Regions from separate parts of the Arthrobacter sp. UYEF21 genome, predicted to be linked through region 3. Evidence: riboswitches for the same ligand, from Rfam matches in the RefSeq annotation. Region 3 holds a riboswitch; each other region holds the start of a gene.

Region 1 (4,630 bases), on a different contig from region 3:
CCAGCCCTTTGCCGCCCGTGCGCTTTCCTGCCGGGCAGCCCTCTTCGACATGGAAACGAGTGCGCTGCGGGCATTCGGACGGTAGCCATAGGCCCCAACGCCGGTCAACTGCTTGACGGAGTCCTATATATCCCGGACTACGGCTGGGTAGACGCTTCCCTGGAGGCGGACGGCGAGGGCCAACAAATCATTTCTTCCCGGCTTTGAGATCGGCTACAACCTTCGCGATCCGGCGGGCGCGGGTTTCCGCTGTCCTGGCATCGGCGATGGGCTCCACGTACCGCCGCTGGGTGCTGTAATTCAGCGTGGCATAGAACGCCTGGGCATCCGGTTCGGCGGCCAGGGCTGCGGCCAGGTCGTCAGGGACCTCAATGATGCGCGGCTGCGTGTCCAGTTCCACGTCCACCTCGACGGTGTCGCCGGACGCCACTCCGGTGAATTCACGGTTGGCGGCGCTCACGCCAACCAGGTTCTGCCCGCCCATGACGGCAATGCTGCTCCGGTAACTCCTGCCGTTGATGGTCACCACCACCGGCGGACGCTTGCCTGCACCGAGCGCCGCGACGACCTCCTCGGGAACTTCAATGCCCGCCTTGTTGCCGCTGCCCAGAACCGTGGTGGTGAATTTCATGGCCCCAGTATGCCGCGGCGCCCGAAGCCAGGGAAGCGCGGATCCCGAGGACAACCTGCTGAGTAAGCCGGGGATGCAGGACAGCAGGCCCTGAACCGGGGGATTCAGGGCCTGCTGTGGCTGTTGGGATTCCGGAGAATCGTGCTTAGTACCAGTTGTGCGACAGGTGGAAGTTCAGCGCACCGCACGGTGACTGGTAGCGCTCCTGGATGTAGTTCAGGCCCCAGTTGATCTGCGTGCGGTAGTTGGTGAGGTAGTCAGCGCCGGCGCTCGCCATCTTCTCGGCGGGCAGTGATTGGACGATGCCGTACGCGCCGCTGCTTGCGTTGGTGGCGGTGGTGGTCCAGTCAGATTCCTTGGTCCACAGCGTCTGCAGGCATGGCATCTGGTCAGCGGACCAGCCGCGGCTGGCCAGTTGGCCCGCAGCATAAGCCTGGGCTCCGGCGGGATCGTTAACGGCCACAACCGGCGCGGGCTCGGGTGCCGGAGCGGGAGCGGGGGCTGGCTCGGGTTCCGGTGCAGGAGCCGGTGCGGGAGCCGGCGCAGGTGCTGGTTCGGCTGCCTGCGGGGCAACGCTGATCTCGGGCGCTGCAGGTGCCGGTACGGGATTCGCCAGCATCTCGGCCTTTTCCATGCTCAGCTTCGAGTCGGCTTCCGCAGTGGACAACTGCTGCGTGTCGCTGGCTGCTGTCATCGTGTTGGACTCGGACGCGTGGCCCGCTGCGCCCAACCCGATGAGCATGGCGCTCGCCGCGGTGAGCACGGCTACGCGCTTCCCCAGGGACGGAAACTTGTTGCGAAGCGTGGTGCCGCCGCCGACTGGGCGTGTTTGTACCTTGGATTTAGACATGATGGATCGCCTCTCACACCTGCGGAGTTAGCTGTCGGGTTCGGATGAGGGCATCCGGCCACACGGAAATTCAGTGCTGGCTTTACCCCAAGGGCATTACGCCCGGGACTCTGGGTCCCCCGCCTCTGCCTGGTCAAGCGGAATCCGGTAAGCGGCAGAGCTTGGCGTCATCCGGATATGCGGCCCGAATGGGATCCGCACTCTATCGACGGTACAGGAGCTCAGCACTGAAGTCACATTTTGGTAACAGGAATCACGGCGACGGCGCGTTGCCTTGCAGCGCAGCGGCCCCGGCGGGTAGGCGCAGCACGAACTCCGTGCGTCCGGGGCGCGACTTCACCTCCACGGTGCCGCCATGCGCCTCAATAATCGACTGAACGATGGACAAGCCCAGTCCACTGGTGCCCTCGGAAGCCCCCGGCCCGGACTCCGGCGCTGTGCCCTTGCGGGCGGCGTCTGCGCGGGCAAACCGCGAGAAAACGTGGTCCACGAAGTCCGGCGGGATGCCCCCGCCGTCGTCCGTCACCGAAATTTCGGCATTGCCATCGGCGGACTTCCGCACGCTGCTGACCACGGTGGTCCCTGGTGTGGTGTGTTTGCGTGCGTTGGAAAGGAGGTTCACCAGTACCTGGCGCAGCTGGGACGCGTCGCCGTTGACGGAGAGCGGCTCGTACGGAAGTTCTAAGTGCCAGTGGTGATCCGGCGCGATCACCTTTTCATCGCTGACCGTTTCGATGACGAGCTGGGTGAGATCAACCTCGCTGAGTTTCAGGGGCTGCCCCTCGTCGAGCCGGGCCAGCAGCAGCAGATCCTCCACCAGCGTGGTCATGCGTTCGGACTGGCTCTGCACCCGTGCGAGCGATTTCCTGCCATCCGGTGTGAAGTTCTCGGTCATGCGCATCAGCTCTGTGTAGCCCCGGATGGCGGTCAGCGGTGTGCGCAGTTCATGGGAGGCATCGGCTACGAACTGCCGCACCTTGGTCTCGCTCCGCTGCCGCGCTTGGAGGGCATTGGCGACGTTGTCCAACATTAGATTCAGGGCGTGGCCCACACTGCCCACTTCAGTTCCGGGATTGGCGTTCGACGGCGGGATCCGCACGGCGAGTGCCACCTCGCCAGCGTCCAGCGGGAGTCTGGCCACCTGGGTGGCTACTTCAGAGAGCTGCTCGAGGGGCTTCATGGTGCGCCGGATCAGAACCGTGCCGGCCAGCCCGATCAGCAACAGTCCGCCCAGGGAAACGAACACGAAAGTCCACACCAGCGAAGCCAGGGTGCCCTCCTTGGCCGCCAGCGGAAGTCCGGTGACCAGGAGATCGCCGTATCTGGTTTGGACAGCCAGAATCCGGTAATCCCCGTTGGACAGGGAGCGGTCCACGGGGTTGCCGTTGTGCGTCAGCTCGAGCAGGGTTTCCTTGTCTTTGGCGTCGAGGGCCAGGCGCGTGGTGTCCGAGTCCAGGTATCCGCCACTGATGATCTGGCCGTTCAGGATGCGTGCATTGAGCGTCCCCACACTCTGCCCACGGGAGTCCAGGGGATCGGGCCTGCCGTTGAAGCCACCCAAGGGCTGGCGGCCAGGATCATTCGAACGTTTCGCAGCCTGGCTCAGCTGGTCATCCAGCTGCCTGGTCAGAAAAGAGCCCATAGACGCATAGCTGAACAGCCCGACCGCGCCGCAGATGGCCACCAGCAGTGCCATGGCCAGCAGGATCAGGCGGGTGCGCAGATGCCAGGTGGACGGTTTCAGCCAGCTGCGGGCCGGTGCCGTGGTTGTTGGTGGCGGAGTGGACATGGAGCTGCTACTCCGCCGGCTTGATGACGTATCCAGCGCCGCGCACGGTGTGGATCATGGGCGGCTGCGCGGCGTCCACCTTTTTGCGCAGGTAGGAAATGTAAAGCTCCACAATGTTGGCCTGCCCGCCGAAGTCATAATTCCAGACCCGGTCCAGGATCTGGGCCTTGCTGATCACGCGTTTGGGGTTTTCCATGAGGTAGCGGAGAAGCTCGAACTGTGTTGCCGTGAGCTGGAGTTCGTCCCCGGCCCTGGTGACTTCCCGCGTATCGATGTTGAGTACAAGATCACCCACCACCAGTTCGGCGGTGTCCATGGCGGCAACTCCGGACCTCTGGACCAGGCGGTGCAGCCGCAGCAGGACCTCTTCCATGCTGAAGGGCTTGGTGACGTAGTCGTCCCCTCCGGCGGCCAGGCCCGCGATCCGGTCGTGGACAGCGTCCTTCGCGGTCAGGAAGAGCGCAGGTACCTCCGGCGCAAAGGCGCGGATCCTGCCCAGCACCTCGACGCCGTCGAACCCTGGCAGCATCACGTCCAGTACCAGCACGTCCGGACGGAACTCCTTGGCAAGCTTGACGGCCTCCGGGCCGTCCGCGGCTACGGCAACAGACCAGCCGGCCATCCGCAGCCCCATGCTCATGAGTTCGGAAAGGCTGGGTTCGTCGTCGACTACGAGAGCGCGGATAGGGGAGCCGTCGGGGTGCGTCAGCTGCGGCAGGTTGTTGGTCATGGAGTGCGAAGTAGCCATGGGACAACTCTCTGATCTGTGGGTTAGTTCACCCTGCGGCGTTCCTGTGCGCAAGCTGTGAATCCCAGCCTAGCGAGCTGGACGGACCGGGGCGCCGCTGGGCGGTCCTATGCGGAAAGCGTCACCGCGGTGGCACGAATCACTCTCCAAATCCGCAACAGGCAGTCGCAGGGGCATTTTCAGCCGCCGGGCGCCTTCGCGGTTGGACAGGGAGCAAAACGGCATAGGCGATTTCAGTAATCCATGCCTTTATGAATTTCACCAGATGGACTGGGGTACCTGCCGAACAATGTTCGCGAGGAGGGTGCCCTTTGGCTTCTTTCGCAGATAACGACTGTTATTTTGTGGTCCTGACAGAATTGTGATCTACAACACAGTTGGACCGCTTGTCTCACAATGCGGAACATTAGGGCCTTTGTTACTTGCAAGTTCTCATTGTTACGTTGCACACTTTCAATTGTGAACAAGAACTCAACGGCACCTGCAGCCGCAGAATATTGGCCCAGCACATCCGCTGCTGCCGACATGCGCTGTTGTCGAATGCACGCCTGACCTTCAGATCCCACCAAGTTCTTAGGCATTCGCCCCCAGTCCGGATTCGGGTGCCCCTCC
Region 2 (4,630 bases), on a different contig from region 3:
GGGGAGTCCCCAGGTGCCGCCGTTGTGGCTCCAGAGTGCTCGGTGCTGGAGGAGAACACCCTTGGCGGGGTCGTACGCCAGCACGCCGGCCGCACCGAACCTGCCCCAAAACTTGCCGCGGTCACCTTCCACCCATGCGTCACCTGGATCCCGCGGACCAGCCATGGCAGGGGGAACGTGGGAACCGGCCTCAGCGGACGTGGCAGTCAGGGAATGATCCATGCCCCAAGTCTGACAGGTGCGCGCCGATCCTCATGTCCTGCCCGACGTTCCGTTTCAGCCGCCGGGGCCTGCCGTCCCGCGATCGACGGCGAAATCGCCGCCGGGGTACATGACCGTTTCGTGTCCGTCGTCGAAGCGGACCAGGTACGGCGGGTGCCCTTCATGACCCCGGACTTCCAAAATCACCCCGTGCCGGTCTGAAGTTCCGACCGTCCTCCCCCGGACGATGATCCTGTCGCCTTGCGTTGCCTCCATGGCAATCACCTCCAGCCCCAGAGTACGACTGAACGCCACAAGGAAACAGTGGTCAGTGCCTGCCCTCGGCGAGCAGAGCGTCGGTGGCGGTATCCGGTTCGCCGCCAAAGAACCGTGCCGGTACCGTCTTGAAGACTGTCTCGCCGGGCGCAGCGCGCAGGAACAGCGTCATGGAGGTGGTGCGACAGGAAAGCCTGCGCTTCTGCCAGGGAGGTAATGGCGTACCTGACGGACGTGGGGCTGCTGCCGAGGCCGGCCAGCTGCGGAAAGATGAACCACATCCAATGGCTCGGCTTGTTGCCGAGCTGCAGCTCGGACAGTGCCTGTCCGTAGGTCCCGCCGCCGTCTTGGGCTGCAACAAAGCGTTCCAGGTTGTAGGTGTCCGTCATGTGTGTCTCCTCGGGTCTGTTATTTCTGCGGTCATGGCCGCAGCGTGGCGGATCCACTCGTCGGGGTCCTGGTGCCAGCGTGCGATCACCACGCCGGCGCGTTGGCGCTCGGTACCGTCCAGCCCGGCCAGGAGGCCGACCACCACGTCGGCAACCAGGGGGTCCACCAGCTCGGCAGTGCGCGCGGACCGGATAAAGCCCTCGAGCCGGGTCAGGTCGGAGTGGCGCAGGAGCGCCACCCGGGACTGCAGCAGCACCACTGCGGCGAGCCGGCGCTCATAGACCGGGCGCCGGCCAGGGCCCGGCCGGCCCCACAGCTGCGAGGCCAAAGCGGTCACGTCGTCGTGGCCAAGGTCCTTGAACTTCCTGCCGGCGTCCCGGATGGTGCCGCGCACAGCTCCCACGGATGCCCCGTACGAACTCAACGCCCTGCCAACGCGTGACTCCACTTCCTCGGCCCGGTACCACGTGCCTTCATTCTGCAAGGTGGTATCGATGAACCCGGCGGCGTCCTGGACTGCTTGATTCACTGGCGTCACCTAAAGCCCTTGGCGCCCGGCCGCGGCGTGTTCAATGCAGTACGGAGTCCTCGGCCGGGCTTCCAGCCGGCCTTCGGCGATCTGCTGGCCACAGACAGCGCACGCCCCATATGTGCCGTCGGAGATTCTCTGCAGGGCAGCTTCCACCTGGGCCAGTCCGGCGCTGCTCTGATCCAGTAGCGCCGAGGCCTGGGACAGCTCGAAGGCAATGGTGGCGCCCTCAGGATCGTGTTCGTCGTCCGCGTTGGAGTCCTGGCGCGCGGCATTGGCTGAGGAGATATCCGCCCGGAGCGCCGGCAGCAATGCCAGTTTTCGGTCCCGTTCGTCCTCGAGCATGATCCGGAACCGGTCGAAATCAGCCATGGGAAAAGCCTAGCGCCCGTCCGGTCCGCGGTATTTGCCAAACCGGCGGGAGGCTCTGCCTGGCACCGGCCCCCGGTCAGGTTGAACACCTGTTGTTGTTACGTAACCGTTGTGGTCCGGTACCCACCGTGGTTCAGTACCAGTTCTTGATCACGGAATGGTTCCAGGCGGCGCACAGTGACCCGTAACGGTCTGCAATGTAAGCCATTCCTCATTTAACCTGGGTTCGGTAACTGGCGAGCCAGTCGCTGCCAGCGCTCGCGTACTTGCTGGCCGGCAGCGCCTGCGCGATGCCGTAAGCCCTGAGTACGGGTTGGTGGCCGTGGTCAGCCAGTTGGATTCCTTCGTCCAGAGCTGCGCCAGGCACTGGAATTGGTCCTGGGCCCAGCCGTTCGCGGCCAGCCGGGCCTGACCTTGCCGGAATTCACCTTCCACTGCCCCTGTTGTTCCCTTGAGCGAGGCGGGCTGGGCGGTGAGTTCGGTACTGTGCTCCTGTTGCTCTGCGACCTGCTGCGACATTGCCTGCTGCGCCGTCTGGGCCGTGGAGAGCTTGGTGCTAGCTTCGCCGGCGAGGCGTTCGCGCTCGGCTTTGGCGGCAGGCTCCTGCTGGGCGAGCGCTTCGGCGGCCTTGTCTGCCTCGGCCGATTTGTGGACCAGGGACGCCGTCTTGGCGCTGACGATCTGCACCACGTTTAGCCCGTGGATGTTGTTGGTCTGTAGTGCGTCGAGGGCCACAAAGAAACCGATGTTGGTGCCGCCGGTCTTGTACGACTGGGCTGCGAGGGCCCGACGTCCTTCTCGTGGCGGCCTGATTTCTCCTGTGCCCGGGCCAACGGGGCGGCCAGTGCATCAACCCGGGAACTGGCCGCCTGCAGGGAGGCCTCGGCCACAGCGTATTGTGCAGCGGAGGTTAGGGGGACGGCCACAGCCACTCCCTCCGGCGAGGCCGGGAAGCCGCATATTCTGAACAAACGGGGACATAGTTCGTGAGCTTACCGGGCAACGCACCCTTGCCCGTACTCCCGGCCAAGCATTGATATCCAGCAGAGATCCCCGTTGCCCCTCCCGTCGGGTACGTCCTGCTCGTTCCAATGTCAGTCGCAGGCCGTGAACCAACTAATTTTGGGCAATCCGGGGCCCGTTTAGTGAGCCAACCGGGCATATACGGTTTATGTGCGCTGACCTGCGATGTTGTCGACGTTCCGGCATGGATCCGCCTGCAGATAAAGGTGTCTTTTGGCCGTACATTCCGTTACCGGAATGTGACATTGGGGAAAATCTGACGTTATGGTCGTTGAGTGCCCCGGTTCAAAGCCAGGACATTCCCGTCAGTATGCCGAGCCCTGCCACTGACCCGGGACCCCAGCGCAATTCAACTGGCAGGGACGGGGGAACCACGTTTCCACGGCTTCATCTGAAGCCTTGGGGTTAAGTCGATACGTCCCGTCCTGCACGGCGGCGTCCGGCCGGGTGTCTCCGACCCGAACCCGACAGCTCACCCCGCAGGCATGGGAGAGGCAATCAACCATGTCCAAGAAGTACACTGCCGCACGCCATCGTGCAGCCACCACCACCGCGTCCCGTGCCCTGGCGATCGGACGGCCGGCCCTTGTGGTCGCTGCTGCTTCCGGCCTGTTTTTCGGCTTCAGCGCTCCGGCCCAGGCCAGCGTCCACGAACCTGACAGCTCCGGCACGGCCAACGTTCAGAGTCAAACGAGTGCACCGGCAGCAGCCGTGGCTCCAGCCCCTGCACCGGCCCCGGCCAACGCCCACACAGTCGTCTCCGGCGACACCCTGGGCCAGATTTCCGCTACCTACGGCGTGGACCTCAACAACGTTCTGGCCGCGAACGGTCTGTCCCTGACTTCGGTCATCTACCCGGGTGACCAGATCCAGATCCCCGCCGCCGGGCAGGCAGCTCCGGCAGTGGCGCAGGCAGTAGCACTGGCTCCGGCAGCCAAAACCGCCGCCGCCCCGGCCGCTCCCGCCAACACCGGCATCAAGCCGGCGGCAACCTCGGCTCCGGTCCAGGCCCCATCCGGCTCGGCCGGCTCGGCAATCCTGGCGTCCGCGTACTCTCAGCTGGGAGTCCATCAGGACTGCACCGCCATGGTGGAAAAGGCGCTGCGCTCCGTCGGCAAGAGTGTGGGAGACCTGGCACCCGGCCAGTTCTTCCAGTACGGAAGCGTTGTTGGGACGCCAGCCCCTGGTGATCTGGTGATCACCGCCGGACACGTCGGCGTCTTTGCCGGCAACGGCCAGGTTGTCAGTGGCGGCGTGGACGGCTTCAAGACCGAGGTCCACTCCATCAGCTGGCTCCATGGCGCTTCCTTCGTCCGCGTAGCGTGACCCCAGGCCGTTGGACGGCGGCGGTCGGCACACAGCCGCCCGCCGCCGTCGGCCGCTGTTGCGTCCTCAGACGTGCTGCCCGAACCAGGACAGCGTGTCATTCCCCTCAGCCGTCGCCTGGGTCTCGTTATAGCGTTCCCCAGTGTCATTGTGGGAGGCATGGTCCACGCCGGGGTAGACGGTGATGCGTCACCGTGGTGGCGTCCAGGGCATCGCGGAGGGCCGGCACTACCTCTGCGGCCAGCTGCCGTTCCTGCACTCTGTACGGAGTGCCCTCACCGCCAAAAGCGTGCCCGCCAAGTACATAAAGTATGAAGTCTTCGGGCCGGATCCCTGGCTGGCCGACTTCCAGTAGGCCGACGAAAAGAAAAGGAGCCCGGCAGGTGCCGGGTTCCGTTCTCTTGTGTGCGTTGCCTGTGTCCGCCCTAGAACTGCTCGGCGGGAATGATAAACCCGAGGTCCAGCAGGCCGCGGCCGGACTGTTCCAGGATCGGGTCCATGGTCAGGGAGGCG
Region 3 (4,630 bases):
GGTGGACGTTTCGTTCTGTGGCCAAGCGTAAACGTCAACGCCACCCTCGGCCTGTGACACCGGGCGGGTGCCGGGCTCGGACTTGATAATGGAGGACCCGTCCAGGAACGGGGCCTTGTTGGTGGCCGAGGCGAACTTGGAACCGAACTCGCCGAACGACAGGTGCTGGGCCTTCTTCTCCACCAGGCCAAAGGCTGCCACATCCCAGAAAGCAGTGGAGCCGCCGACGCCCAGGACAACCTCATAGCCCTCGGGAGCGCGGAAGAACTGGCTGAGGCCCTCGCGGACGGAACCCACGAGGTCTTTGACGGGCGCCTGGCGGTGCGAGGTGCCAAGGATGGTCCGTGAGGCTGCAGAGAGCGCCTCAAGCTGCTCCGGCCTGACCTTGGAGGGTCCCGCGCCGAAGCGTCCGTCCTTGGGCAGCAGATCGGCAGGAATAGTGATGCTGGTTTCGCTCACAAGGGCTCCAAATTCGGCGGGGACGGGGTTGGCGTCCGGGACAGTGGGGTGGCCGGCAGTCAGCAGCGACTGTAACGAGGGCCGCTTTTATTCTGCCTGAAACAGTAGATCGGGCGGGAACCGGCAGCGTCATAGTTCAGTCAACGAGACGATCGGGGGCCGCCCGGCGATTATCCGGACAAACTCAAAATAGGCTAAGCTTTTCACCGGACCTCGCCTCGACTGGGACACGATACGGTGGGACAACGCTAGGTACTGCGCTCGAGGAGCTGAGCTGGATGACGGATCTGATCGATACCACGGAGATGTATCTTCGAACCATTTTGGAGCTTGAAGAAGAGAACATCGTTGCACTTCGCGCCCGCATCGCCGAGCGGCTGCGGCACTCCGGACCCACGGTGTCCCAAACCATCGGCCGGATGGAGCGCGACGGCCTGGTAGTGGTCTCCGGGGACCGTCACCTGGAACTCACCGGGACCGGGCGCAAGCGCGCCACGGAGGTCATGCGCAAACACCGGCTCGCTGAACGCCTCCTGGCTGACGTTATTGGCCTGGACTGGGCCTACGTCCATGAGGAAGCCTGCCGCTGGGAGCACGTGATGAGCGAGCGGGTTGAGCGGCGCATCTACGAACTGCTGGACCACCCCACCGAATCGCCCTACGGCAATCCCATCCCCGGGCTGGCCGCGTTGGGTGGAAAGCCCTCGGTCCCTGAAGACGGTGTTATTAATCTCGTTGCGGCCATGCTCGCATACGGCCCGACGTCGAACGTGACGGTCAGCCGGCTGGCTGAACCTATCCAGGTGGAGCCGGAGTTGCTGGTACAGCTGGATGAAGGTGGGATCCGGCCTGGCGCCTCGGTCTTACTGGAGCGTGTAGGGGAGTACATCTCCGTCCGGGTTCCCGGGATTGAGGGTGCTCTCGAGTTGCCTCCCGAAGTGGCAGCCCACGTTTTCGTTGCGATCCGCTGAGGAGCCTGAGTCAGCGCCGGGTTGCCGCCGGGGTGAAGTTGCGGCGAGGCTGACCGCCGGGAGAGGCGCCGTTGCTGGCCTGCGAAAAGAGCGGGTAAAGGCTTGATTCGGGATGTCCAGTAGCGCATCAGTGGCCATTCCGCAAAAGATAACGGAATTGTTACTGGGTATCTTGATCGCATATAGTTAACCCAAGCGTCGATACAAAAACGTTACCTGATCCGGAGCCGAGCTCTGCCAGCGGATCAGGTGCACGAGTCACCAACTGGCAGAGGCGGGGGAACCACAACCGGCAGTCGCAAGACGCCTTGGGGTGAAGTCCGTCAGCAGCAAGCCTCTTCCAGCGAAGGATCCTCACCGGATATCTCTGCGCCAAGTGCTTGTTACGGCGGACCGGGTCTTTGCACTCTCTGACCCGAATCCGACAGCTAACTTCGCAGGCTATCCAGAGAGGAACATTCTTGACCACGCAATACTCCAGGGGCCGCCGGCGTGCGGCAGGCCCCGCTCCGGCGCCGCGGGCGGCCGAGGGTTTCTCTGCGGAGAGGCCCCGCGATCCGCAGCGCGAAGCGCGCCGTAACCGCCGGGGGGCATTCCGGCAGATCACCGATTTCGCCGCCGCCAGCGGCATCGGCCAGAAGGCCGGCATTGCGCTTGCGGCCACTGGCCTGGTCCTTACCGTGACGGTTCCGGTAGCGGGCCCGTCGATGGCAGATCAGCAGCCTGGCCAGTCCGTCGCTGCGGTGTCCGGGCTCCCGCAGCCCGAGGTTTCCGCGGAAGCAGCCGCCAAGATCGATTTCAGTCGCTCCGCCGTTGTTACGCAGGGCGATCCCGACGGCAAGCTGAAGCAGCTGTTGAGCGCACAATCGGCTGGATCCATTACCCCCGCGTCCTCCGCCGGCAGCCTGGGCGCACCGCTTGCCCAGCTGATCACCGCCTCTCCGTTCGGATTCCGGATCAGCCCCATTACCGGCGGTTCCGGTGACTTCCACCGCGGCCAGGACTATGTGGCCCAGTGCGGCACTTCCGTGTTGGCTGCTGCCAGCGGCACCGTGACGTTCGTCGGCTGGCACCAGTACGGCGGCGGTAACCGGGTTGTGGTGGACCATGGCAATGGCCTGGAAACCACGTACAACCACCTGTCCTCCGCTACCGTCAAGGTAGGACAGAAAGTGACCCGCGGCGAGGTTGTTGCCCTCAGTGGCACCACGGGCGCCTCCACCGGCTGCCACCTCCACTTCGAGGTACAGGTCAACGGCGAAGTTGTTGACCCCACAGGCTGGCTCTGAGCATTAAATGATGGTCAACTCTCAGATCACAGTGACAAGCCGTGACCTGAATGTGACATTGTCCTTGAACTCCTGTACCGTCTAAAGCGCGTCAACTTTTCCGAAGTTGACGTTCTTGAGTGGATTGCCTAGCTCTGCCACCGCTCAAGGTCCGTTCGCATTACATCGTCTGGCAGGGGCGGGGGAACCAATTTTGGTCTTCGATTTTGAAGGCCTTGGGGTTAAGTCGCAAAGCTTCCCAGGAAGCAGCGCGGCCGGGTGAACTCCCATCCGAATCCGACAGCTCACCTCGCAGGCATTGGGAGAGGCTACCTTCGTGTCTTCACGTCATAATTCTGCGCGTCACCGCGCGCAAACGGTTCGCACCAACCCCTTGGGCTCCGTGTCCAAGGCCGTTAGTGCAAATGCCGGGACCGTAGGTCGCCAGGCTGCTGTCATCGCAGCTGCGTCGGGTCTCATCCTGACCTTGGGGCTTCCGGCCAACGCCGCGGACACCACCGCTGGTGTGTCCGCGTCCACCGAGTCCGGTTCCGCGCAGACTGCACTAGCCGTAACTGCCGCACCCACGGCCACTGTTTCCTTCGAGCGCCCCGTGGTCAAAACCACTGCAGCTCCGAGGATTGAGCGGGTCCGGGCGCAGTCCACGGCTACGGAAACAGCAGCAACGGCAACGGAAGCTGCGGGTGCTGTCAAGAGCAAGCTCGCGGACACCGTTTCCTCCGCCGCGGCTTCGGGTCTGGCAGCAATTGCGTACACCGGCATCGGTCACCCCTACCTCTGGGGTGGCACCACTCCCAATGGCTGGGACTGCTCCGGCTTCACCCAGTGGGTCTACGCCCAGGCCGGCATTAGCATCCCCCGCACGAATGCCTGGACGGCCATGCGGCCTACCGCAACCCCTACTCCCGGCGACCTCGTTATGCAGAACGGTGGAGCCCACGTTGGCATCTACGTCGGCAACGGCATGATGATCAGTGCGCTGAACCCGTCGCAGGGCACCCTGCTGCACGCGGCTGCAGCCACCGGCACGTCCTCGTTCTTCACCCCGGCGCTGTAACCCCCGCAGCCCTGGGCTGCAACCGTTTCTTCACTGGAACTCTTCATCACATCCCCGTTCGGGGCGTGCCGGCGTACCCCCAAGATGCCGGCGCGTCCAACGCCGTTGGGCTGCCCACGCGGTCCTTAGGAACACGAAAGAGAGAAATTAAATGACTACACGTGCAACTGTTGCACGCCACCGCGCCGAGGTCACCAAGACCAACTCGCTGGCTGTCATTGCCAAGGCTGTCGGCGACAACGCCGGCGGCATGGGCCGCCAGGCCGCGGTTATCGCTGCAGCCTCCGGCCTGGTCCTGACCAGTGGTATCGCGGCGAACGCGGCAGAGACCAACGTTCAGCGCGAAGCAGTCTCCACCGCCAACCTTGAGGTTGGGGTCTCCGCGCCGGCCATCATTTCGGCCTCTTCCACCATCGCCATCTCCTACGAGAAGCCTGCTGTGACCACCACACCGGCTCCCGTTAAGGTGGCGGAGCCCGTTGTTGAGGCTCCGGCCGCTCCGGTTGCCAAGCCCGCAGCCACTATCAAGGTGGCGGCGTCCACTCCGTCCGCGCACGCCGCTCCGGTGGCTGCCAGCGGCAAGGGCCAGGCCATCCTGTCCGCAGCCTACGCACAGCTGGGTGTGAGCCAGGACTGCACCATGCTGGTGACCAACTCGCTCGCCGCAGTGGGCATCAACTTCCACGACTGGCCCGCTGGCTACCTCTCCCTGGGCCGCACCGTGAGTGCAGCCGAAGCCCAGCCCGGCGACCTGATCTACTACGCAGACGGCGGAGCCGGCATGGCCCACATCGCGGTCTACGCCGGCAACGGCCAGGCTGTGCACGGCGGCTACAACGGCAACCAGACCGTTG

The links. Region 3 has a riboswitch for cyclic di-AMP ahead of ABIB27_RS13380 (M23 family metallopeptidase). Riboswitches for the same ligand answer to the same signal wherever they lie in the genome.
Region 1: it holds a riboswitch for cyclic di-AMP, as region 3 does, so the genes downstream of both, ABIB27_RS14640 (aggregation-promoting factor C-terminal-like domain-containing protein) here and ABIB27_RS13380 (M23 family metallopeptidase) in region 3, are expected to answer to the same signal.
Region 2: it holds a riboswitch for cyclic di-AMP, as region 3 does, so the genes downstream of both, ABIB27_RS02555 (C40 family peptidase) here and ABIB27_RS13380 (M23 family metallopeptidase) in region 3, are expected to answer to the same signal.

Annotation. Positions count from the first base shown of each region.
Region 1 covers NZ_JBEPNF010000014.1:64,495-69,124, reverse strand. Annotated here, with positions in the region: gene ABIB27_RS14645 (YdeI/OmpD-associated family protein) at 188-631, opposite strand; gene ABIB27_RS14640 (aggregation-promoting factor C-terminal-like domain-containing protein) at 777-1,481, opposite strand; cyclic di-AMP (ydaO/yuaA leader) riboswitch at 1,487-1,641, opposite strand; gene ABIB27_RS14635 (sensor histidine kinase) at 1,735-3,270, opposite strand; gene ABIB27_RS14630 (response regulator transcription factor) at 3,278-4,018, opposite strand.
Region 2 covers NZ_JBEPNF010000001.1:530,314-534,943, reverse strand. Annotated here, with positions in the region: gene ABIB27_RS02585 (NUDIX domain-containing protein) at 1-222, opposite strand, end outside; gene ABIB27_RS02580 (DUF1918 domain-containing protein) at 277-477, opposite strand; gene ABIB27_RS02575 (DUF1810 family protein) at 483-866, opposite strand; gene ABIB27_RS02570 (DNA alkylation repair protein) at 863-1,405, opposite strand; gene ABIB27_RS02565 (TraR/DksA family transcriptional regulator) at 1,406-1,768, opposite strand; gene ABIB27_RS02560 (hypothetical protein) at 1,919-2,503, opposite strand; cyclic di-AMP (ydaO/yuaA leader) riboswitch at 3,123-3,292, shown strand; gene ABIB27_RS02555 (C40 family peptidase) at 3,296-4,117, shown strand; gene ABIB27_RS02550 (hypothetical protein) at 4,184-4,285, opposite strand; gene ABIB27_RS02545 (hypothetical protein) at 4,302-4,472, shown strand.
Region 3 covers NZ_JBEPNF010000012.1:99,537-104,166, reverse strand. Annotated here, with positions in the region: gene serC (phosphoserine transaminase) at 1-459, opposite strand, end outside; gene ABIB27_RS13385 (iron-dependent transcriptional repressor DtxR) at 738-1,430, shown strand; cyclic di-AMP (ydaO/yuaA leader) riboswitch at 1,671-1,888, shown strand; gene ABIB27_RS13380 (M23 family metallopeptidase) at 1,892-2,719, shown strand; cyclic di-AMP (ydaO/yuaA leader) riboswitch at 2,859-3,031, shown strand; gene ABIB27_RS13375 (C40 family peptidase) at 3,102-3,776, shown strand; gene ABIB27_RS13370 (NlpC/P60 family protein) at 3,928-4,630, shown strand, end outside.